Regions from separate parts of the Bacillus sp. YH3-2-B2 genome, predicted to be linked through region 1. Evidence: predicted binding sites of a transcription regulator. Region 1 holds the regulator's gene; each other region holds the start of a gene.
The links. The regulator LexA, encoded in region 1, represses DNA repair genes until DNA is damaged. The targets are predictions, from matches to a motif close to CGAACATATGTTCG.
Positions count from the first base shown of each region.

Region 2: a site for LexA is predicted at 6,338-6,351, ahead of recA (recombinase RecA). Genes of this name have one in related genera too.
Region 3: a site for LexA is predicted at 3,571-3,584, ahead of ruvA (Holliday junction branch migration protein RuvA). Genes of this name have one in related genera too.

Region 1 covers NZ_JBSJQE010000001.1:958,065-965,393, reverse strand. The annotation lists gene tkt (transketolase) at 1-1,030, opposite strand, end outside; gene ACWJJX_RS04540 (DUF896 domain-containing protein) at 1,197-1,430, opposite strand; gene ACWJJX_RS04535 (YneB family resolvase-like protein) at 1,499-2,149, opposite strand; gene yneA (cell division suppressor protein YneA) at 2,165-2,476, opposite strand; gene lexA (transcriptional repressor LexA) at 2,634-3,254, shown strand; gene ACWJJX_RS04520 (hypothetical protein) at 3,594-4,022, opposite strand; gene ACWJJX_RS04515 (YndM family protein) at 4,164-4,613, shown strand; gene ACWJJX_RS04510 (prohibitin family protein) at 4,641-5,471, opposite strand; gene ACWJJX_RS04505 (hypothetical protein) at 5,458-5,607, opposite strand; gene ACWJJX_RS04500 (poly-gamma-glutamate hydrolase family protein) at 5,716-6,537, opposite strand; gene ACWJJX_RS04495 (dUTP diphosphatase) at 6,814-7,248, opposite strand.
Region 2 covers NZ_JBSJQE010000001.1:812,132-819,460, forward strand. The annotation lists gene yfmF (EF-P 5-aminopentanol modification-associated protein YfmF) at 1-89, shown strand, start outside; gene yfmH (EF-P 5-aminopentanol modification-associated protein YfmH) at 86-1,372, shown strand; gene ymfI (elongation factor P 5-aminopentanone reductase) at 1,431-2,159, shown strand; gene ACWJJX_RS04080 (DUF3243 domain-containing protein) at 2,235-2,492, shown strand; gene ACWJJX_RS04085 (DUF3388 domain-containing protein) at 2,620-3,411, shown strand; gene ACWJJX_RS04090 (helix-turn-helix domain-containing protein) at 3,430-4,329, shown strand; gene pgsA (CDP-diacylglycerol--glycerol-3-phosphate 3-phosphatidyltransferase) at 4,403-4,984, shown strand; gene ACWJJX_RS04100 (competence/damage-inducible protein A) at 5,002-6,252, shown strand; gene recA (recombinase RecA) at 6,423-7,329, shown strand, end outside.
Region 3 covers NZ_JBSJQE010000003.1:634,165-641,493, reverse strand. The annotation lists gene nadA (quinolinate synthase NadA) at 1-546, shown strand, start outside; gene safA (spore coat assembly protein SafA) at 673-1,878, shown strand; gene ACWJJX_RS13390 (YhcN/YlaJ family sporulation lipoprotein) at 2,026-2,619, shown strand; gene ACWJJX_RS13385 (hypothetical protein) at 2,753-2,872, shown strand; gene ACWJJX_RS13380 (intercompartmental signaling factor BofC) at 3,004-3,513, shown strand; gene ruvA (Holliday junction branch migration protein RuvA) at 3,649-4,254, shown strand; gene ruvB (Holliday junction branch migration DNA helicase RuvB) at 4,265-5,269, shown strand; gene ACWJJX_RS13365 (DUF2905 domain-containing protein) at 5,262-5,462, shown strand; gene queA (tRNA preQ1(34) S-adenosylmethionine ribosyltransferase-isomerase QueA) at 5,488-6,516, shown strand; gene tgt (tRNA guanosine(34) transglycosylase Tgt) at 6,544-7,329, shown strand, end outside.

The sequences.
Region 1 (7,329 bases):
CCTGATCCCAGTCTTTAGGAAGCTCGCCTTTTATGCCGAGTGACAGCTGTTCAGCAAGTTCAGGATATTTTTCTTTATAAGCCGCGAACAGTTCATTCCATTCCTGTTCTTTTTTCGAGCCGGCTTCTTTTACAGCTTGATTGAAATGCCCGTATACTTCTTCCGGAACATAAAAATCTTCTTCAAACGTCCAAGCATACGCTTCTTTTGTCAGCTTGCTCTCTTCTAGTCCTAACGGAGCACCGTGGACGCCGGATGTGCCCGCGCGGTTTGGAGAACCGAAACCGATCGTGGTTTTCACTTCAATCAAAGTCGGTTTTTTATCATTCTGGCGCGCTTTTTCAATGGCAGCCGTCAATTCAGCGATGTTGTTTCCGTCCTCAACATAAAGAACTTCCCAGTTCATTGCTTCAAAACGCTGCTTTACATTTTCAGAGAAAGAGCGGTCTAAATCGCCGTCTAAGGAAATGTCATTAGAATCGTATAATACGATCAGGCGGCCTAATTCAAGATGGCCTGCAAGAGAAGCGGCTTCGGAAGAAATGCCTTCCATTAAATCGCCGTCTCCGCAAATACTGTATGTATAATGATCAACTACGTTGAATGAATCACGGTTATATGTCTCAGCCAGATGGCGTTCTGCAATTGCCATTCCCACTGCCATTGCAATACCCTGTCCAAGCGGCCCGGTCGTTGCGTCTACTCCGGCTGTATGCCCGAACTCCGGATGTCCCGGTGTTTTGCTTCCCCATTGACGGAACTGTTTCAAGTCTTCAATGCTGAGGTCATATCCGCTTAAATGCAGCATGCTGTATAAAAGCATTGAACCGTGGCCTGCTGATAAAACAAAGCGGTCGCGGTTAAACCAGCCCGGATTCTGCGGATTTACATTCATAAATTTCGTCCACAGCGTGTATGCCATCGGAGCGGCTCCCATCGGCATGCCCGGGTGTCCGGAATTCGCTTTTTCAATTGCGTCTATAGATAGTGTACGAATGGTGGCAACTGATTTCTTTTCAATTGTATCCATTATAATCCCCTTCCTTATTGTTGTACCTTTTCATCATAAAGCGATGCTGACTTTTTCTCAACTCTTTCAGCTTAAATTTGAGATAAACTTGTTGAAAATTGTCGTAAAGCACATCCTGATATTAGTATATACGAAAAAAGAATACGTATTGCCGTATTCTTTCTGTTTAGTGAAGATTATTTTTCTGTTGTTCTCTTTTTAATTTTTCAGGGGTGACATCGTTGCCTTCCGGATCAATCACTTTTACGCTCTTTAACGTATTTTTCATTGAGGAGCGGAATCCTTTCAAATACTCCTGGCGAAGCTTTTGCTGTTCAGCTTTTTCCTCATCCGTTATCGTGTTTGATTTAGCTTTTTGAGCCAATTCGTTAATTCTTGCGATTTTTTCTTTAGAAATCATAATAAGCTCCTTTGGTGCGTGTTGATTATATACTACTAAAACGCAGTCTTTTTTACAACTGATGCGCGTCAGCTGCCTTCTGTGTCTGCGGTATATTCCTGAAACCGCCGGTGAACCGTGGCTTTGGACACGTCATAGCCGAATCCTCTTAGGGTCGCTGCGATTTCTGCAAAGGTAAGCTTGTTGGCTCTCAGCCTGATAATTTCCGAAACCGGAACCTCTTTTTTTTCTTTTCCGCTGTTTTCATGTCTGTTTTTCAGATTCCGTTCAGGTTTGTAGCCGTTTTTCACGGCTCTTTTCATTCCCCGCCGGATTTTCATATTGTGAATTTTCCTTTGATATTCCTCAACAATACTGACGATTTCAAGTACCATCGAATCAGCTTCGGAAAGCTCCAGTTCACCTTTATGAGCCGTCGTATATATCTTTACGTTCTCCCTGTAAATACAATGCAAAAGCGCAATCTTGGCGTTTCCTCTTCCCAATCTCGTTTCGTCCTGCACCAATATCGCGTCAATATGTGATTTTTTAATTTCATCAAGCATTTCAAATACTCCGTCGCGATCCATTTCATAACCGCTGGCTTTCTCAGAAATGACTTTCACGACTTCCATGCCGTTTGCAGCAGCGATCTCACTGAGCTCTTCTTCCTGTCTTTTTAATGACGTTTGCTGCTGTTCTTTGTTTGTGCTTACGCGGGCATAAATGAGCGCCTTCATTTCTCTCTTTCCTCTCTAATTGACAATGGCCAGCTGATATACGGCCGGATGCTTCTTCTTAACCGGAAGAATAAGTTCGTCTCCGGGCTTTATATCAGCAGTTTGGAGATGATTATTCTCCGTCACCCACTCAATGAAATCTTCTTTATTAATGTGTTTCTTTTCTGCTACATGATCCGCAAGTGACCAGAGTGTATCGCCGTCCTGAACCTTTATTTTAACATATTGGCTGAGGGACTGATCATTTCCCGCACATGAGACAAGTAAAATAGCGGCACTTAAAATCGCAGTAAACAGCCCGACAAATATGATAGATTCTTTCGCCATGTAAATAACCTCCGATAAGAATGTTTGTTCGCTTTTTATATCTTTCAGTATATACGAACAAATGTTTCTGTCAATCGTTTTTTTCGAACCTATGTTTGTACTGTCAGGAAAATCATGCTATAATCTACTTAAAAATCGACGTTTTGAGGTGCGAAATATGACGAAGCTATCAAAAAGGCAGCTTGATATCCTGCGTTTTATTAAAGAAGAGGTAAAAACGAAAGGATATCCGCCTTCTGTAAGAGAGATAGGAGAAGCAGTAGGACTGGCTTCCAGTTCAACCGTGCACGGCCATTTGGCGCGGCTGGAGACAAAAGGCCTGATCAGACGGGACCCTACTAAACCGAGGGCGATTGAGGTATTGGATGAAGAAGAAGTCCATATTCCGAAAAGCCAGGTCGTAAACGTTCCGGTCATCGGGAAAGTGACGGCGGGTATTCCGATTACGGCTGTTGAAAATATCGACGAGTATTTTCCGCTTCCTGACCGGATGGTTCCTCCGGGCGAACATGTCTTTATGTTAGAAATCATGGGAGAAAGTATGATTGACGCCGGCATTTTTGACAAAGATTACGTCATTGTCAAACAGCAGAACACGGCCAATAACGGAGAAATCGTCGTAGCTATGACCGAAGATGATGAAGCGACGGTTAAGCGCTTCTATAAAGAAGACAATTATGTTCGGCTGCAGCCGGAAAATCCGACGATGGAGCCGATTATCCTGCAAAACGTAAGCATTTTGGGAAAAGTGATCGGCGTATTCAGAGCCGTCCATTAATTCTATTAAACTTCATTTATCGTAAAAAACCCCTTACAGAGGGGTTTTTTTGCATAAAAAAAGCAGATTCGCCCTGGCTTAAGAAACGAATCTGCTAAGGAGGAAAAACTTACATTCTTATTATCCGACATCACACTTTTGAAGTCAACTAATAATGTTTCCCTCAAGAAACTTTTCATCCATTTTTCAACTTTTTATATATTTGTGCGTGATGAATTTGATTTTTTATCTTTTCTTTGGGCAGGTACGTCAAAAATTCAACTATGAATATTTAGTACATAGTGCAATAAGTTAAATATAAATATAAAAAAACCCGCTGCCTTTAGCGAGTATCTATTTTCAATCAAAATGATAATATTCTACACCGTAAAACCCTTTAATATAGACGGGACCACAGACGTTTGAAGAACTTTCAACCAGAATCCTGTATTTGTGATACGGATCAATTGATTTTTTATCCTGGGCACTGAGGTTTAGCCAGCTGCCGCTGTAGTTTTTAGAACTTAATGTATAAAAATTTCCGTTCAGCGCCATCCGCTGGAGTTTCATGCTTAAACCGCACGAAGAGTTGTTCATTATGGTGAACTTATAGCCTAAAAAATAATCGTCGGCAGCTACAGTCCCCGGATTTTCAATATGAAACTCTTTTGCGTTTCCCTCCAAAGTGAAGCTTGTTTTTGATCCGAATTCAGTGGTAGCCGCTTTAGCTGAGTGTATTCCGCTAAAACATAATAAAAAAACAGCAATACATATCCAATATTTTTTCATTTGCATCCCCCTTTTTACATATTTTAACTTGTGAATCCTGTGATGTCTATTCACATTTTACTTTATAACCACTATATACCAGTTTAAAAATTTGCGGATTGCTTACAATGAAGACTAAACGAAATAACGAAGGTGGTTCAAATGAAACACGTAATTGCTTTCGCTTCTAAAACGGCGCTCACACTTGCTTTACTGTACATTGTTCTGGATCTTATGTACCAAGTAACCTTTTTAAACGTTCTGTTTATTACAGTGATCTTAAGTTTAATCACTTATTTTGCGGGTGATTGCATGATTCTGCCGAGAACAAGCAATTTCACAGCCGTTGCAGCTGATTTCGGAATTTCATTCATTATATTATGGATATTCCTGATGAACATTGGCGGGTTTAATGTCTCTCCTGCCGCGGCATCGGTTATCTCTGCACTTTGCATTTCTGTTTTTGAGGCATTTTTTCACCGGTATTTGCAGCAATATGTACTCCCCGAAGATTACCAGGACACAACAGAGACGGATAGCACGCTATGGAGCTATCAAACCGAGGCGTCTGAAGAATTAGTGCCGGAAAAAGACCCTCAGGAAAAAACATAAAAAGGAGGCAATCGCCTCCTTCTCTATTTACTTTTGCTTCTGATCGTCCAGCGGCAGCTGCAGCAGTGAGTCTGTGCCTGTCGCTTTCGGCGTTTTTCCGTCCCATTTTTCAATCCATTTATATTTGATCATTTCATCGGACATTGATTTCTTTATGATTTCGTTATAGTCAGCGATCCCTTCCGCTTCAATTTTTTTCTTTTTCGCTTCGGCTTCGGCTATTTTAATTTCAGTTTGTGTCCGTTCAAGTTCCTGTGAAGACTTCACCCTTGCATCGATGGCTTCCTGTGTGGCTTTATCCGGCTTTGGTACGCCAAGCGTCAGATCATCAATTAAAAATCCAAGACTCTTCATATCATCAGCAAATCTCTTTTGAACATCGGCAGCGGCTTCTGCAGATTTTTGCCCGTATGTGTCAATAACCGAGTATTTGCTGATTGATTTTCGCGCCGCATCCCACAGCCTTGTTTTTAAATATGTATTTTCGATCGTTTCCACATCTACCGCCCCGAATTTGTTAAACAGATCGACTACTTTATCAGGCTGCACGACATAGTTGTAAGCGATATCCATTTCAATATTTTTACCGTCAGAGGTTGCCACTTTTATATTTTCATTATTCACTGTCTGCATACGCACCGGGTATTCCGTTACTTTATTAAATAATCCGACTAAGTGCCAGCCTTGGTCCAATGTGTCGGATTTTACCCCGCCATTCGGTGAGTATACAACCCCGACATAACCGTTCGGTATTTTTTCAATGAATAGTGACGCTGTGACGCCCGCAATTAAAAGGGCTGCACCTATAATCACACCGCCGAGAATTTTTTTTGTGTTTCCGCGCTTATTTTCGCTCATGCTGATCTTCTTCCTCCCATGACTTTTTTAATTTTTTGGCTCCGCTTCCCACTTGTTTAAAGATTGGACTAAGCATCAGCCATAAACCGAATCCGATGATGACAAGAAGAATGATAGACCCGATCATCACTTTCATTTGCCCACCTCTTTTCTTTCATCCTGTCAATTATGTATACGATCTTAAGAACTTAAAGTTTCATAAATTTCAAAAGAAAAAGCCCCGCCGACAAAATAGGCGTGCTTATTAATAATTGTCACTGATAAAATCAGAAATCGTTTTTGTGAATTGATAAAAGGTCTTATTTTGTGTGGATGCTCTGCTTTTCAGCGTAAAAGTGTCAAATAGTGATGTTCTGAAGCCGGTGCTCATTTCGATTTGGATACTCAATCCGGATGAAGATTGATTGGCAAGGTTGTTCGGACTGACGCCTGCATATTTATCATTTATACCAAGAAGAACGGCAGGATACCCGTGCCGTTTCAGCACATCGGTCAAAAGTTCGGCTCGTTCTCTGTCTGTACCGCCGATTTTTATCTTTTTATCATCACTGCCGTAACCGTGCAATGAAATGACATTAGAGTGCTCTTTCACCATTTGCACGGCCTTAGGTTCATCGAAATGCGAACTTGTCAAATGCAGAGCCGCATTACCGGCTGATTTTAACCCTTCAAATAAATATAAACTCCGGTTTTCGGCAATTTCTCTGGCTAACTCACTGGTCCCCGGCTCTATGCCTCCGCCGTGTATAGCTAATATGAGGACAGAAGGGTCATGCTCCCGCGTTGAAATGGAAAAATCGGAAGGATCTTCATTCAGCTTTAATTCCTCGAAACTGCCGTAAATATCTGAAGCGGCATCAGCCCGAAAGAACGGCAGAAGCAAAAACGGTAAAATTAAAACTAAAATTCCTTTTTTGGTTATTGATGGCATTTGTATGTTTATGTTACAATACAAATGCTTCAGCCTTTGAAGCGAACGGCAGAACAGGGTGACTTTGGACGGTTTCTTCTGCTCTGCCTCTTTGCCAGCTGCTTTACGGTCTACTCTTCTAACCCTTTTTTCCATAACATCATCCTTTCTTTTGTTTACACTTTTGTCACAATATTATATACGTTGGACAAAACCTCCGTTCATCTTGAAGAATAAAAACATCAAAACAACCTCTATCCTTTAACCTAAGAAAGTCTTTCTGTTCAAAGAGACGGAAAGCTTAAATGATAAAAATGAAACCCTTCTCCTTAGTTTTGTTTGATTTCCCAATTTAAGAATCCCCGAAACAAATTGAATGTAACTGTTGTTTCCATAAAAAAAGACTGCTGTTAAGCAGTCTTTTTTTTCGTTTTATTTCGTGCCTGTTGATCCCAGTCCGCCCCGGTCATTGTTTCCGAGTTTGTCTACTTCGATCAGCTCCACTTCAGGCATTTTCTTCATGATTCTGAATTGGCAGATCCGCTCCCCCTTGGAAATGTCGGTATCCCGAAGAGCGAATGCAGGAAAAAACCAGAAGTCATTGTCGCCTTTATATGATTCATCAATGACTCCCATTGAATTTGTCTGAATGATACCGAAATGCTTATATGTACTTGAACGCGGAACGACATGCGCCTCGTATCCTTCCGGCAGTTCCATCGCAACTCCAAGCGGGATAAGTTTGAATTCACCTTTTTTGAATGTTATATCTTCAGCTGCCCGCAGGTCAATCCAATCGCCCTGTTCAATTTTACTGATTCTCGTTTGCGTATCATCTGAATATTTAATTTTGATTTGTAAAGTCATGTTCGCTGCTCCTTTTGCTTCCCTATTTCAGTCGTATTGATGACCAATCCGTGCCCCATTATACCATTTAACTGATAAGAA
Region 2 (7,329 bases), 150 kb from region 1:
AAGTGACAAAAGAGGACATTATCAATGTCGGAAAGAACATTAAGCTGGATACGACTTATTTCTTAAAAGGGACGGGGGGAGCATCTTGACTAAACCGATAAACTTCGAACAGCTTCAGGAAACGCTGTATCATGAAAAAATGGCAAACGGCCTTGATGTCTATGTGCTGCCGAAACAGGGTTTTAATAAAACATACGCCGTGTTTACGACAAAGTACGGTTCCATTGACAATCAATTCGTTCCTTTAAATAAGGAAGAAATGGTACACGTCCCTGACGGAATCGCGCATTTTCTGGAGCATAAACTGTTTGAAAAAGCGGACGGCGACGTGTTTCAGGACTTCAGTAAGCAGGGGGCGTCGGCAAATGCCTTTACATCATTTACACGAACCGCTTATCTGTTCTCCAGCACTTCTAATGTAGAGAAAAACCTGGAAACACTCGTGGATTTTGTTCAGGACCCGTATTTCACGGAAAAATCAGTTGAAAAAGAAAAAGGCATCATCGGCCAGGAAATCAATATGTATGATGATAATCCGGATTGGCGGCTGTTTTTCGGCCTTATTGAAAATATGTATAAAGACCACCCCGTGAAAATTGACATTGCCGGAACGGTGGAGAGCATCTCTCATATTACGAAAGATCTGCTGTATGAGTGCTACGAAACGTTTTATCACCCGAGCAATATGCTGCTCTTTATCGTCGGTCCCGCAGATCCTGAAGCGGTCATCAGCCAGGTGCGGAAAAACCAGGAGAAAAAGCCGTTTACAGACCAGCCTGAAATCAAACGTAAAGAGGTTCAGGAGCAGGAAGCGGTTTTCCGCCGGGAGCAGGAATTAAAAATGAACGTGCAAGGCTCAAAATGTCTTGTCGGCTTAAAGGCGAAAGACCCTTATAAAACGGGGCGGGAGCTGTTGAAGCACGAGCTCAGCATGAACCTCATGCTTGAATGTCTCTTCGGAAAAAGCTCACCGCATTACGGCAACTTGTACGATAAAGGCTACATTGATGAAACCTTCAGCTTTGATTACACGGCTGAATACGGATTCGGTTTTGCCTCTGTCGGAGGAGATACACCGGAGCCGGATAAGCTCGCTGACGAATTAAAACAGATGCTGCTTGATGCAGAATCAGCCGTGACTGCGGAAAAACTTGACCTTGCGAGAAAAAAGAAAATCGGGTCATTTTTAAAAGCGCTCAATTCACCTGAATATATCGCTAACCAATTCACACGCTACGCCTTTTTAGATATGAGTCTGTTTGATGTCGTAACCGTACTGGAGCAGATCACCCTGGAAGACGTAAAGCGGGTCATTAAAGAAGAAATATCAGAAGACAGGCTGACAGTCTGCAAAGTCGTGCCAAAATCATAACAAAACATCCCTCACGCCCTGAGGGATGTTTTTCTGGGGAAAGAAGGAGTATTGATTGATGAAACAGACAGCGCTCGTAACCGGAGCAAGCGGCGGAATCGGACAAAGTATAAGTGAAGTCCTCGCAAAAAACGGATATGACGTCCTTTTGCATTATCATTCTAATAAGGAAGCCGCACACAGGCTTGCGGAAAGGCTGAGCGCATCATTCGGCGTAAAAGCCTCCGTTATACAGGCGGATCTGTCCTCACCGGATGGCGCGGAGACACTCAGCCGTTCCGTTAAGCAGCCTGTGGATGCTCTGATATTAAACAGCGGCAAAAGTCATTTCGGCCTGATTACGGACGTTACGGATGACACGGCGCGGGAGATGGTGCAGCTGCATGTGGCGAGTCCGTTTCTTTTGGCGCGTAATCTGGTGCCCGGCATGATCCGGAAAAAAAGCGGGGGCATCGTCGCGATCGGTTCCGTCTGGGGAGAAACAGGCGCATCGTGCGAGGTATTATACAGCATGGTCAAAGGAGCGCAGCATTCGTTCGTCAAAGCGCTTGCCAAAGAGCTCGCTCCGAGCGGCGTCCGCGTGAATGCAGTCTCGCCGGGTGCCGTTGATACAAATATGCTTGATCAGTTCACGTCTGATGAAAAAGAAGCGTTGGCAGAGGAAATTCCCGCGGGCCGGCTGGCGAAGCCGGAGGAAATCGCCGAAGCGGCGGCCTTTTTATTATCGGACAAGGCTTCCTATATTACGGGGCATATATTATCCGTAAACGGCGGCTGGCACTGCTGAAAAAAATGTGTGTATAGTTTGCATCTGCACGGACAAAATAATTTTGTAACAACAGATGAAATGGAGGAACCCAACATGTCAGTATTAGAAAACTGGGATAATTGGAAGAATTTCCTTGGCGACAGATTGAACTATGCGCAGGAAAAAGGGATGAGTGATGAAACAATCACTGACCTCGCTACAGAAATCGGCGGTTACCTTGCGAACGAAGTCGACTCGAAAAACCATCAGGAAAAAGTGCTTGCTGATCTTTGGAGCGTTGCTTCTGAAGATGAACAGCGCGCCATCGCAAATATGATGGTGAAGCTTGTTGAAAATAACAGCACTCATTAAGAGGGGGGATTTCTCCTCTCTTTTTTTATGTTTTCCTCTATAGAGCAACATTCTTCTTTCTAATTAGAGAAAAATGTTTTATGATAAAGGAAGGTAAAAATTTGCCACAATGGAGGGGGTATATCATTTGGCAAAGCTCGAATGGTATTTTGAATATGAAATTCAAGTGAACCGCCCCGGCCTGCTCGGGGATATTTCATCTCTTCTCGGGATGCTGTCAATTAATATTGTCACAATTAACGGTGTCGACCTTTCCAGAAGGGGAATGCTGCTCAGATGCCGGCATATAGATCAAATTAAACGATTGGAATCAATTTTAAAAACAATGGAGACCATTAAAGTAACGAAGCTGAGAGAACCGAGGCTTCGCGACCGTCTCGCAGTCCGTCACGGAAGATACATTCAGCGTGATGCCGATGACAAAAAAACCTTCCGTTTTGAAAGGGACGAGCTCGGTCTTCTGGTTGACTTTATGGCCGAGCTGTTTAAAAAAGAAGGGCACAAACTGATCGGAATCCGAGGAATGCCGAGGGTCGGAAAAACGGAGTCCATCGTTGCGTCAAGCGTTTGTGCCAGCAAAAGATGGCTTTTCGTATCATCAACGCTGCTAAAACAAACGATCCGGAGCCAGCTGGTTGCCGATGAATACAGCACGGAAAACGTGTTTATCCTCGACGGCATCGTTTCGACAAGACGGGGATCTGAGCGCCATCTTCAGCTCGTCAGTGAAATTATGCGGCTTCCGGCGACAAAGGTCGTGGAGCACCCCGATATTTTTGTTCAAAATTCGGAGTATACGCTCGATGATTTCGATTATATTATCGAACTCAGAAATGATCCTGACGAAGTCATTACATATGAACATGCAGAAGAACCGCAAATGTTTGATCAGACCGGTTTTTCAAGCTTTGATTTTTAATATTGGAAGGTGTTTGTTGTGACAGAATTAGCAATCCGGCTTAAAGAAGCCAGAGAGGAAAAAGGGATGTCATTGGATGAACTCCAGGCGGCGACGAAAATTCAGAAAAGATACTTAACCGCTCTGGAAGAAGGCAATTATGACGTCATTCCCGGCAATTTTTATGTGCGGGCGTTTATCAAGCAATACGCTGAAGCTGTCGGGCTTGATTCAGATCAGTTATTTGAAGAATATAAAAAAGACATCCCTAACACGTACCATGACGATGTGTCGGAAAAAATCTCCGGTCTCGCCATGCAAAGGGAGCTTCCTAAGTCCGCTTCAAAGGCGGCGGAATGGCTTCCGACCGTCCTTGTCGTCATCGGTGTCATTATCGTCATCGCGATCATTTATGCGATTATTCAGTTCGGAATGAGCAAATCCGGGCAGACAGACGGAGATAAGGCCGTCACCCAAAGTGAGAGCAAGTATGAGATTCCTAAGGATTCTGCGCTGAAAAACGACGGCAATACAAACGACGAAGCGCAATCTGACAGCAAAAAAGACAAAAAGGACACAAAAGCGTCAGAGCAGAAAAAGAAAGAAAAAAGCAGCGATAAGACGGAGATCAAAGCGGCCGGGACGGAAGGCTCGGCTTCTTCATACAACGTCTCCGGGGCAGATAAGTATAAGCTTGAACTGATTGCTTCTGACAGCGCATGGATCCGCGTCCGTGATGACAGCGGCGGTTCTTTAAAAGAAGGAACGCTGCAAAAAGGCGAAACCTTTAAAAAAGACGTCACGGATCAAAAGCAGATTGAAATCCGCACGGGCTATGCCCCTAACCTGAAAATTAAAATCAACGGAGAGGTTCTGTCCTATGAACTCAATCCGCATGATGTGATGGCGCAGACCATCACAATCAAGATGAAAAAATAAAAGGGGAAAAGTCATCTGAACGATTAAGATGACTTTTTCTTCACGTCCGAGTACATATTATTGGAGGGGCTTTATGTTTAACTTACCGAATAAAATCACACTGGCAAGAATCGCTTTAATTCCTGTATTTATGATTATCATGCTTGTTCCTTTTCATTGGGGCAGCGTTCATATAGGGGATGAATCGATTCCGGTCGCGCATCTTACGGGAGCTGTTTTATTCATTATCGCATCAACGACTGACTGGGTGGATGGCTACTACGCCAGAAAACTGAACCTCGTGACAAACTTCGGGAAATTTTTAGATCCGCTGGCTGACAAACTGCTGGTGTCCGCGGCATTAATTACGCTTGTGCAATTTGACCTTGCGCCGGCGTGGATGGTCATCATCATCATCAGCCGCGAATTTGCCGTAACGGGATTAAGACTTGTGCTGGCGGGAACGGGGGAAGTTGTAGCCGCCAATATGCTGGGGAAAATTAAAACATGGGCCCAGATCATCGCTGTTGCCGCGCTTTTGCTGCATAATCTTCCGTTTGAGCTCGTTTCTTTCCCGTTCGGCGATATCGCTTTATGGGTGGCCGTGCTCTTCACAGTCATTTCCGGCTGGGATTATTTTGCGAAGAACTGGGATGCGTTAAAAACATCTAACTAAGGAAGAAGGACTTAAAGATGGAAATAGCAAAAAAAGCAGAAATCATTGCGGTCGGCTCGGAGCTTCTGCTCGGCCAGATCGCCAATACGAACGCGCAGTTTATCAGTAAAGAGCTGGCGGAAATCGGTGTAAACGTGTTTTACCATACCGCTGTCGGTGACAATCCGGAGCGGCTTAAGCAAGTCATCCGCATTGCCGAAGAGCGCTCAGACCTGATTATTTTTTCAGGCGGCCTCGGACCGACCAAGGACGATTTAACGAAAGAAACCATTGCAAACACACTGGGGCGCCCGCTCGTTCTGAATGACGAAGCGTTCCGGTCGATCGAAGAATATTTCGCGAAAACAAAACGGACCATGTCGCCGAATAACCGCAAACAGGCGCTCGTCATTGAGGGCTCGGACATTTTGGCGAATCATTTCGGCATGGCGCCGGGAATGCTTGCAGAGCACGGCTCAAGGCTTTATATGCTGCTTCCCGGACCGCCGAGCGAGCTGCGTCCGATGTTTGAAAATGAAGCGAAGCCGCTGCTTCTTAAAAAGCTCGGTTCTAATGAGAAAATCGTTTCAACCGTGCTGCGGTTTTTCGGAATCGGTGAATCCCAGCTTGAAGCTGATTTAGAAGATATCATTGACGCGCAGACGAATCCGACGATTGCGCCGCTTGCTGCTGACGGCGAGGTCACGCTGCGTTTAACGGCGAAACATGCTGACGAAAAAGAAACAGAACGGCTTTTAAAAGAAACGGAAGCCGCCATTTTAGAACGTGTCGGTGAATTTTTCTACGGATATGATGATACGTCCCTGGTGAAGGAGCTTTCAAAAGCATGCAGACAAAACAAAATCACGATTTCTTCTGCCGAAAGCTTTACAGGCGGCCTGTTTTCAGAGTGGGTGACTGATTTAAGCGGTGCGTCTCAACTATTTGCAGGGGGCGTTGTCTGCTATTCCGACAGCGTGAAACAGCATGTGCTCGGCGTGAAAGCTGAGACGCTCGCAGAAAGCGGAGCGGTCAGCAAAGAGTGTGCGAAAGAGCTTGCAGCCGGTGTGAGAAAGCTGACCGGAAGCGATATCGGCATCAGCTTTACCGGAGTTGCGGGCCCCGATCCGCAGGAAGGGCATGCGCCGGGCCGCGTCTTTATCGGCATTTCAGCGGAAGGAAAAGAAGAGGTGCACGAATTTCACTTTGCCGGCTCAAGAACCGGAATCAGAAAGCGCGCCGCTAAATACGGCTGCCATCTCATTTTAAAAATGCTGGATCAAAAATAAAGTTTTAAAGAGCCGTTTTCTCTGATTTTTAAGTTTTATAAGGGAAATTATGCTCTTTTGCAGAAAAGCGAACGCGGAAAAAATCCGAATATGCGTTCGCTTTTTTCTTGGCAAATGCCAGTAAACAAGGTATAGTATATGTAGTGGCAAGATAAAGGAGGAAAAAATAAATGAGTGATCGTCAGGCAGCCTTAGATATGGCTCTTAAGCAAATAGAAAAACAATTCGGCAAAGGTTCCATCATGAAGCTCGGAGAAAAAACGGATACAAGAATTTCAACGGTGCCAAGCGGCTCCCTTGCACTTGATACCGCTCTCGGAATAGGCGGATACCCGCGCGGACGGATTATTGAAGTATACGGACCTGAAAGTTCAGGTAAAACGACTGTAGCGCTTCACGCAATCGCTGAGGTTCAAGAAAAAGGCGGACAGGCCGCATTTATTGATGCTGAGCATGCTCTTGATCCTGTTTACGCGCAAAAGCTCGGTGTCAATATCGAAGAGCTTCTGCTTTCTCAGCCGGATACGGGAGAGCAGGCGCTTGAGATTGCTGAAGCGCTGGTGCGAAGCGGAGCTGTTGATATCGTAGTCGTTGACTCTGTTGCGGCGCTTGTTCCAAAAGCTGAAATTGAAGGTGACATGGGTGATTCACACGTCGGTTTACAGGCGCGTCTTATGTCTCAGGCGCTCCGTAAGCTTTCCGGCGCCATCAATAAATCTAAAACAATCGCAATCTTTATTAACCAGATTCGTGAAAAAGTCGGCGTTATGTTCGGAAATCCGGAGACGACACCGGGCGGCCGCGCGCTGAAATTCTATTCTTCCGTGCGCCTTGAAGTGCGCCGTGCCGAGCAATTAAAGCAGGGTAACGACGTCATGGGGAATAAAACGAGAATTAAAGTCGTAAAAAACAAAGTCGCTCCTCCGTTCCGTACGGCTGAAGTGGACATTATGTACGGTGAAGGAATCTCCAAAGAAGGGGAAATCATCGACCTTGGAACTGAACTGGATATCGTGCAAAAAAGCGGTTCGTGGTATTCTTATGAAGAAGAACGCCTCGGTCAGGGCCGTGAAAACG
Region 3 (7,329 bases), on a different contig from region 1:
TTAGGCAGAAATACGGCCTATGACCTCGGCATTCCGCTGACAGAAATGGCTGTATGGGACCCGGGGCAGAACCGATTGCTTACTGAACATCCGGAAAACATTAAAGTCATCCTTTGGAAAGGGCATTGCTCCGTACACGAAAAGTTTACAGCGGAAAATATTTCTCAGCTGCGGCAGCGGGATTCCGGCATCCGCATTATCGTTCATCCGGAATGTTCGCGGGAAGTGGTCTCGCTCAGTGACGACAGCGGGTCTACCAAATATATTATTGATACGATTGAACAGGCAGAACCGGGAAGCAAGTGGGCGATCGGCACGGAAATGAATCTTGTTCAGCGCCTCATTCACTCGCACCCGGATAAACAGATTGAATCATTGAATCCCGATATGTGTCCGTGTCTGACAATGAACAGAATCGACCTGCCGCATTTATTGTGGTCGCTTGAGCAGCTTGAAAAAGGCGAGCCGAAGGGTGTCATTAAAGTTCCGGAAGCGGTTCGGACAGAAGCGCTTCGTGCTTTGAACAGAATGCTGAGTCATACGTAATCATAAAAATTTCCCCTCCTTCCCAAATTTTTTATCATCATGCCCAGTCCACCGGCATATAGTGTGAAGAAACGTATTGTAATGACAAATGTACCGTTCACGTTTTGTGCATAGGAGGGGAAAACGTTGAAAATTCATATCGTTCAAAAAGGCGATTCGCTCTGGAAAATAGCTGAAAAATACGGAGTTGATCTTGAAGAGTTAAAAAAACTGAATCATCAGCTTAGCAATCCAGACTTAATTATGCCTGGAATGAAGATAAAGGTGCCTTCAGAAGCCGTTCCGGTCAGAAAAGAGCCCAAGGCCGGCTTCGGAACGTCTGCGCATAAGCATGAGCATCCATATGCCAAAGAAAAACCGAAATCAGTTGTGGACATTGAAGACACCATACCGGAAGAACCGAAGCCGTCAATTCCGTATGTGCCGCCAATCCCTGAAAAGCATGAAAATGTGCTGCCGGAAGCTGATATGAACCAATATTATCCGTCCAATCAGCTGTTTCAGCCGTGGTCGCCTCCTAAGCCGGAGGAACCGGTGACACATTTTGTCGAGCCGAAAGAAAAAGAGCATGACAATAACATTCCACAACAGGAGGAAATGATCAACATGGAAAACGCGAATTACCCGAATATGCCGAAGGCGCCTGAAGCCGGAAAGATGGAAGAAGAAAACGCCGCTTATCATCTGCCGAACATGCCAAACATTCCGAATGTCCCGTTTCCGAATATGCCGGCCGTTGAACCGCCTTTTATGCATTACCCGATGCCGTGCATGCCTTGTCCTTGTCCGGTTCCGGTGACACCGATGCTGCCGGGTTCGGGACTATGCCATCCGTGCTTCCCGGTAGGCGGAGGTTTCGGCGGTTTTGGAGGAGGTTATGGAGGCTTTCCGGTAATGCCGATGCCATTACCGTACGGATTCCATCATCACGGATTCCATCATCCGGGATTTGGGCCGCAAGCGGGTTACGGTGAATATGAGAACCAGGCCCATGAAAATGCAGAGCATTATGATGGTTCTGCATCAGGTTTCGGCGGTGCTCCGTACGGTCAAATGCCGTATTACGGCGGATATTCGTCACATTACGCAAACGCGCCTCATCATGATGGAAAATATAAGGATGATGATTGCGGCTGCCATGATTCACATCACCACCACCATCATCACCACGGTTCACATCACCATCACGCAAATGTGCCTGTGCAGCCGTATCCGAATGTGGGTGCAAACGCCGGATATTTTATGCCTTACGGCGGAGCAAATCCTAATGCCGCGCCGAATCAGCCGAGTCCAAATCAAGTATTCGGACGGCCGGAGGAAGAAGAAGATTAATGTTTCGGGACGATGTATGTCGTTCCTTTTTTTATGTCCAACTGAGGAATGGACATAACTGACAAGCTTAAACCCGCCGTCGGCCGCACATCCTAAACATGAGCGGAAAACGCTCAAACAGCGATGAATCCACGGGGGGTTTTTCCATTGGGTAAAAAACTGATGACGATCGCAGGCGTTTTAGCCGTGACGGCAAGCTTAACGGCATGCGGAGCAAATAATGCCATGAATGACGGACGCTACAATCAGTCAACACGTCCGGTCGGATATTATTCGAATGATAATGATAACGGCAGACGCCAGTACGGAATGGACCATCAAGGACCCGTTTCTGAAATGATGGAAAACCGAAACGGCCGTCATAATACGACAAACGTGTCCGACCAGTATGCGCCTAATGACGGGGTTCCGTTAACGACGGACGGCACATATAACGGCCGAAATGTCAATACGCCGCCGGCAGCAATGTCTTATAATGGGTATGACAACGCCGAAAACATCAGGCTGGCGGCAAAAGTTGCAAACCGCGTGAAAAAAGTAAAAGGCGTACAGGATAGTCAGGTCATCGTGACTGACACGAGAGTCGTCATTGCCGTCAGAACAAATCATCCTTTTACGAAAAATGATGATAAACATGTCAAACATGCGGCCAAAAAATTTGCGGACGGCCGTACAATTCAAGTGTTTACCGACAACGCTACTTTTACAAAGCTGCAAGACATGAACAGAAACAGCCGTTAAACGGGACTGCCGGATGATTTCATCCGGCAGTATTTTTATGGATAAAGCTTCATCATTTCTTTACATATTCTTAAAACGCTCTTTATGTTGCGGTGGTAACATAAAAGTAATAAAACGTAACGGAGGGGCCGGAATGAAAAAAACGGAGCATGACAAAAGCCGCGGAGCAAAAACTGTGTATCTGACCGTAAGGGGATACCGGCTCAAACTGACGCCCGGACAAATGAAACTGATTTCAGCCGGCCGGGCATAATCATCGGGGCAGCCCTCATATAGAGGCTGCTTTTTTTCGGCTGAAACAGACAAATGAAAGAAAACGGTTAAGCACCGGCATCTTTGGTCAAACTAGCATCAAGAGTTTGATTGAATAAAGAGGTGTTATTGGTGAAACGAATTTGCGGTGCTCGTCTATTGTTTATGCTTATCTTATCGGCTGCAGTCCTGATTTGCGGAGGAAAAGGCGCATACGGGGCGGAGGTTGAGCATTACGGGCCGCTTCGGGTGCACGTCCAGCTGGAAAAGGTCTATCTGGACGGTGATGTCGGCATCGAACATACGGATGAAACCGTTTTGGCGATGGAGGATTTTTGGGCCGCATATGCGGGCTGGACGCTCGTTGAGCAGAAAAAAGGCTTCGTCCTTTTCCGTAAGCATGTTGATGACATTTCTCCGCTCAGTAAGGTTAACGGTTATATCGGCGTCACGGACGGAGGCGTCATCTCCACTTTTCACGGCCGTCCCGGATCGCTGGCCGAGCCGATTCAATCTTTCTTCCAGATTGATATAGAAAGGCTGGAAAGCCGATTGCAAAAGCACTTGGAACACGGCATACCGTACAGGACAAAAGCGGAGTTTGAGAGCGTGATCGATCATATTAAGACTTACAGCGGCTGACTTTGACGCAAGACATGTGACACATGTCTTTTTTTTTCTGAATGGAAGGTGTCAAAGCGAACATACGTTAACTTTTCTATAAGACTTTGGCTGTTTTTGTGTTACAATGATAAGCAGTCAAAGAGGTGAATAGGTGTGATTGAATTCGTGAAGGGGACGATTGATTATGTATCTCCCCAATACATCGTGATTGAAAACGGCGGAATCGGCTATCAGGTCTTCACTCCGAACCCGTTTATTTATAAGGTAAGCAATCAAGAGACCATTTTTACGTATCATCATATAAAAGAAGACGCCTTTTCTTTGTACGGTTTTTCAACCCGGGAAGAAAAAGCGCTTTTCACAAAGCTGCTGAACGTCACCGGCATCGGGCCGAAAGGGGCGCTCGCCATCCTCGGTTCCGGTGACCCCGGAGCCGTCATCGAAGCGATCGAACAGGAAGATGAAGCCTTTTTGGTGAAATTTCCGGGTGTGGGCAAAAAAACGGCGCGGCAGATTATTCTTGATTTGAAAGGCAAACTGGCCGACGTCGTGCCTGAAATGATTGACAACCTGTTCAATCATGAAGCGCGCATTGAAAAACAAGAGGCTGAAACGGCGCTTGACGAGGCGCTTGAAGCGCTTAGGGTTCTCGGCTACGCCGAAAAAGAAATTAAAAAAGTGCTTCCTCACTTAAAAGAGGAAACGGCGCTTTCAACAGATCAATATGTGAAAAAAGCATTGCAAAAATTATTAAAGTAAGGTGATGTTCATGGATGAACGGCTCGTTTCAAGTGAAGCAGACAGCCATGAATCAATAATCGAGCAAAGCCTCAGGCCGCAGAATCTCGCCCAGTATATCGGCCAAAAGAAGGTGAAAGAAAATCTGCGCGTGTTTATCGATGCGGCGAAAATGAGGCAGGAAACGCTGGACCACGTTCTTTTATACGGGCCTCCGGGTCTCGGGAAAACAACGCTTGCGTCTATCGTGGCCAATGAGATGGGTGTGGAGATGCGGACGACGTCAGGTCCCGCCATCGAAAGACCGGGAGATTTGGCAGCCATTTTGACGGCGCTCGAACCAGGGGATGTGCTGTTTATAGACGAAATTCACAGGCTGAACCGCTCGATTGAGGAAGTGCTGTACCCGGCGATGGAGGATTTCTGCCTTGATATCGTCATTGGAAAAGGCCCGTCCGCCCGCTCCGTCCGTCTCGACCTTCCCCCTTTTACGCTTGTAGGAGCGACGACAAGGGTCGGATTATTGACCGCACCGCTCAGAGACCGGTTCGGGGTGCTGTCGCGCCTTGAATACTATACGCAGGAAGAGCTGACAGATATCGTGTCAAGAACGGCTGACGTTTTTGAAGTGGATATCGAAGAAGCTCCGGCTCTGGAGATCGCCAGACGGTCAAGGGGAACGCCGCGGGTTGCAAACCGGCTTCTCAGAAGGGTGAGAGATTTTGCCCAGGTGCTCGGCGACAGCCGCATCACGGAAGAAATCGCTCACGACGCGCTCGAACGTCTTCAAGTCGATGCGCTCGGCCTTGACCATATCGACCATAAGCTGCTGATGGGCATGATCGAAAAATTCAGCGGCGGTCCTGTCGGCCTTGATACGATTTCCGCGACAATCGGCGAAGAACCGCATACAATAGAGGATGTGTACGAACCGTATCTGCTGCAGATCGGATTTCTCCAGAGGACGCCGAGGGGACGGGTCGTGACTCCGGCTGTGTATGAACATTTTCGATTGGAGGCGCCCGCCCGTGACTGACTTTCCGAAGGTTCTCATGGTTCTCGGTGCCGTTTTGCTTATTGCCGGCGCAGTCTGGCACTTTGTCGGAAGGCTGCCCGGAGATATTTTCGTTAAGAAGGGAAATGTTACATTTTTCTTTCCCGTTGTCACTTGTATTGTGATCAGTGTGATACTATCCATTCTGCTTAATTTTTTCGGCAGAATGAAATAACAATAGATAGAATAAAGGTGAAATGATGAAAGTCGATTTATTTGATTTTGAACTGCCTGAACGCCTCATTGCCCAAGTGCCGCTGAAAGAGCGTGACGCATCACGGCTGATGGTGCTCAACAAACAGACGGGCGGGCTGACGGACAGTTCGTTTAAAGAGATTGTAAGCTTTTTTAATGAAGGGGATTGTCTCGTCTTGAACAATACCCGTGTGCTGCCTGCAAGATTATTCGGCACAAAAGAAGATACGGGAGCGAAAGTGGAGCTTCTGTTATTAAAACAGGAAGAAAATGATACATGGGAAACGCTCGTAAAGCCGGCGAAACGCGTAAAAAAAGGAACGGTCCTGACATTTGGCGACGGCCGGCTGACAGCGGTCTGCACGGAGGAGCTTGATCACGGAGGCAGAAAAATAGAATTCCGGTATGACGGGATTTTTTACGAAGTGCTTGAATCACTCGGTGAAATGCCGCTGCCTCCTTATATTAAAGAGCAGCTTGATGATAAAGAACGGTATCAGACCGTCTTTTCAAAAGAAATCGGATCTGCCGCAGCTCCGACGGCCGGACTTCATTTTACGGAAGAGATTCTGGACGAGCTGCAGCAAAAGGGTGTGCGGATTGAATTTATCACACTTCATGTGGGACTCGGCACATTCCGCCCGGTCAGTGCGGATGATGTGGAAGAGCATAACATGCACGCGGAATTTTATGAAATGACGGAAGAAACCGCCGCCTCTTTAAACGAGGTCAGAAAGGCGGGAGGGCGCATCGTGTCGGTCGGGACGACATCAACGCGCACCCTGGAAACCATTGCCGGCGAGCATGACGGCGTATTTACCGCTTCAAGCGGCTGGACGTCCATCTTCATTTATCCGGGATATGAATTTAAAGCGATTGACGGCATGATCACCAATTTTCATCTGCCGAAATCTTCCCTTATCATGCTCGTTTCTGCGCTTGCCGGCAGAGAGCATGTTCTTTCCGCCTACCGTCATGCGGTAGAAGAGGAATACCGTTTCTTCAGCTTTGGCGACGCCATGCTGATTATCTAATTTGAATGACAGGAGGCCTCATACAAAGTGGCTGAACAACCGATACGTTATGAATTTATAAAGGAATGCAAACAAACGGGAGCGCGGCTGGGCAGAGTTCATACGCCCCACGGCTCCTTTGAGACGCCTGTATTTATGCCGGTCGGCACGCTTGCTACGGTAAAGACGATGTCTCCGGATGAGCTGAAATCTATGGATGCGGGCATTATTTTAAGCAATACGTACCATTTATGGCTCCGCCCGGGACACGACATTGTAAAAGAAGCGGGCGGGCTTCATAAGTTTATGAACTGGGACCGCGCGATTTTAACAGATTCCGGCGGTTTTCAGGTCTTTTCATTGAGCAAGTTTCGTAATATAGAAGAAGAAGGCGTTCATTTCCGCAATCACTTAAACGGAGACAAGCTGTTTTTATCTCCGGAAAAAGCGATGGAAATTCAAAACGCCCTCGGCTCTGATATCATGATGGCGTTTGATGAGTGTCCGCCGTATCCGGCAGAGTATGATTACATGAAACGCTCTGTGGAACGGACCAGCCGCTGGGCGGAACGCTGCCTGGAGGCGCACGGGCGCTCAGATGAGCAGGGTCTGTTCGGAATCGTACAGGGCGGAGAATACGAAGACCTGCGGACACAAAGTGCAAACGACTTGGTTTCGCTTGATTTTCCGGGGTATGCCATAGGCGGATTATCTGTCGGCGAGCCGAAGCACGTTATGAACCGAGTGCTTGAGTTTACAACTCCGCTTTTACCGAAGGACAAGCCGAGATATTTAATGGGTGTGGGTTCACCGGATGCCTTAATTGACGGCGCC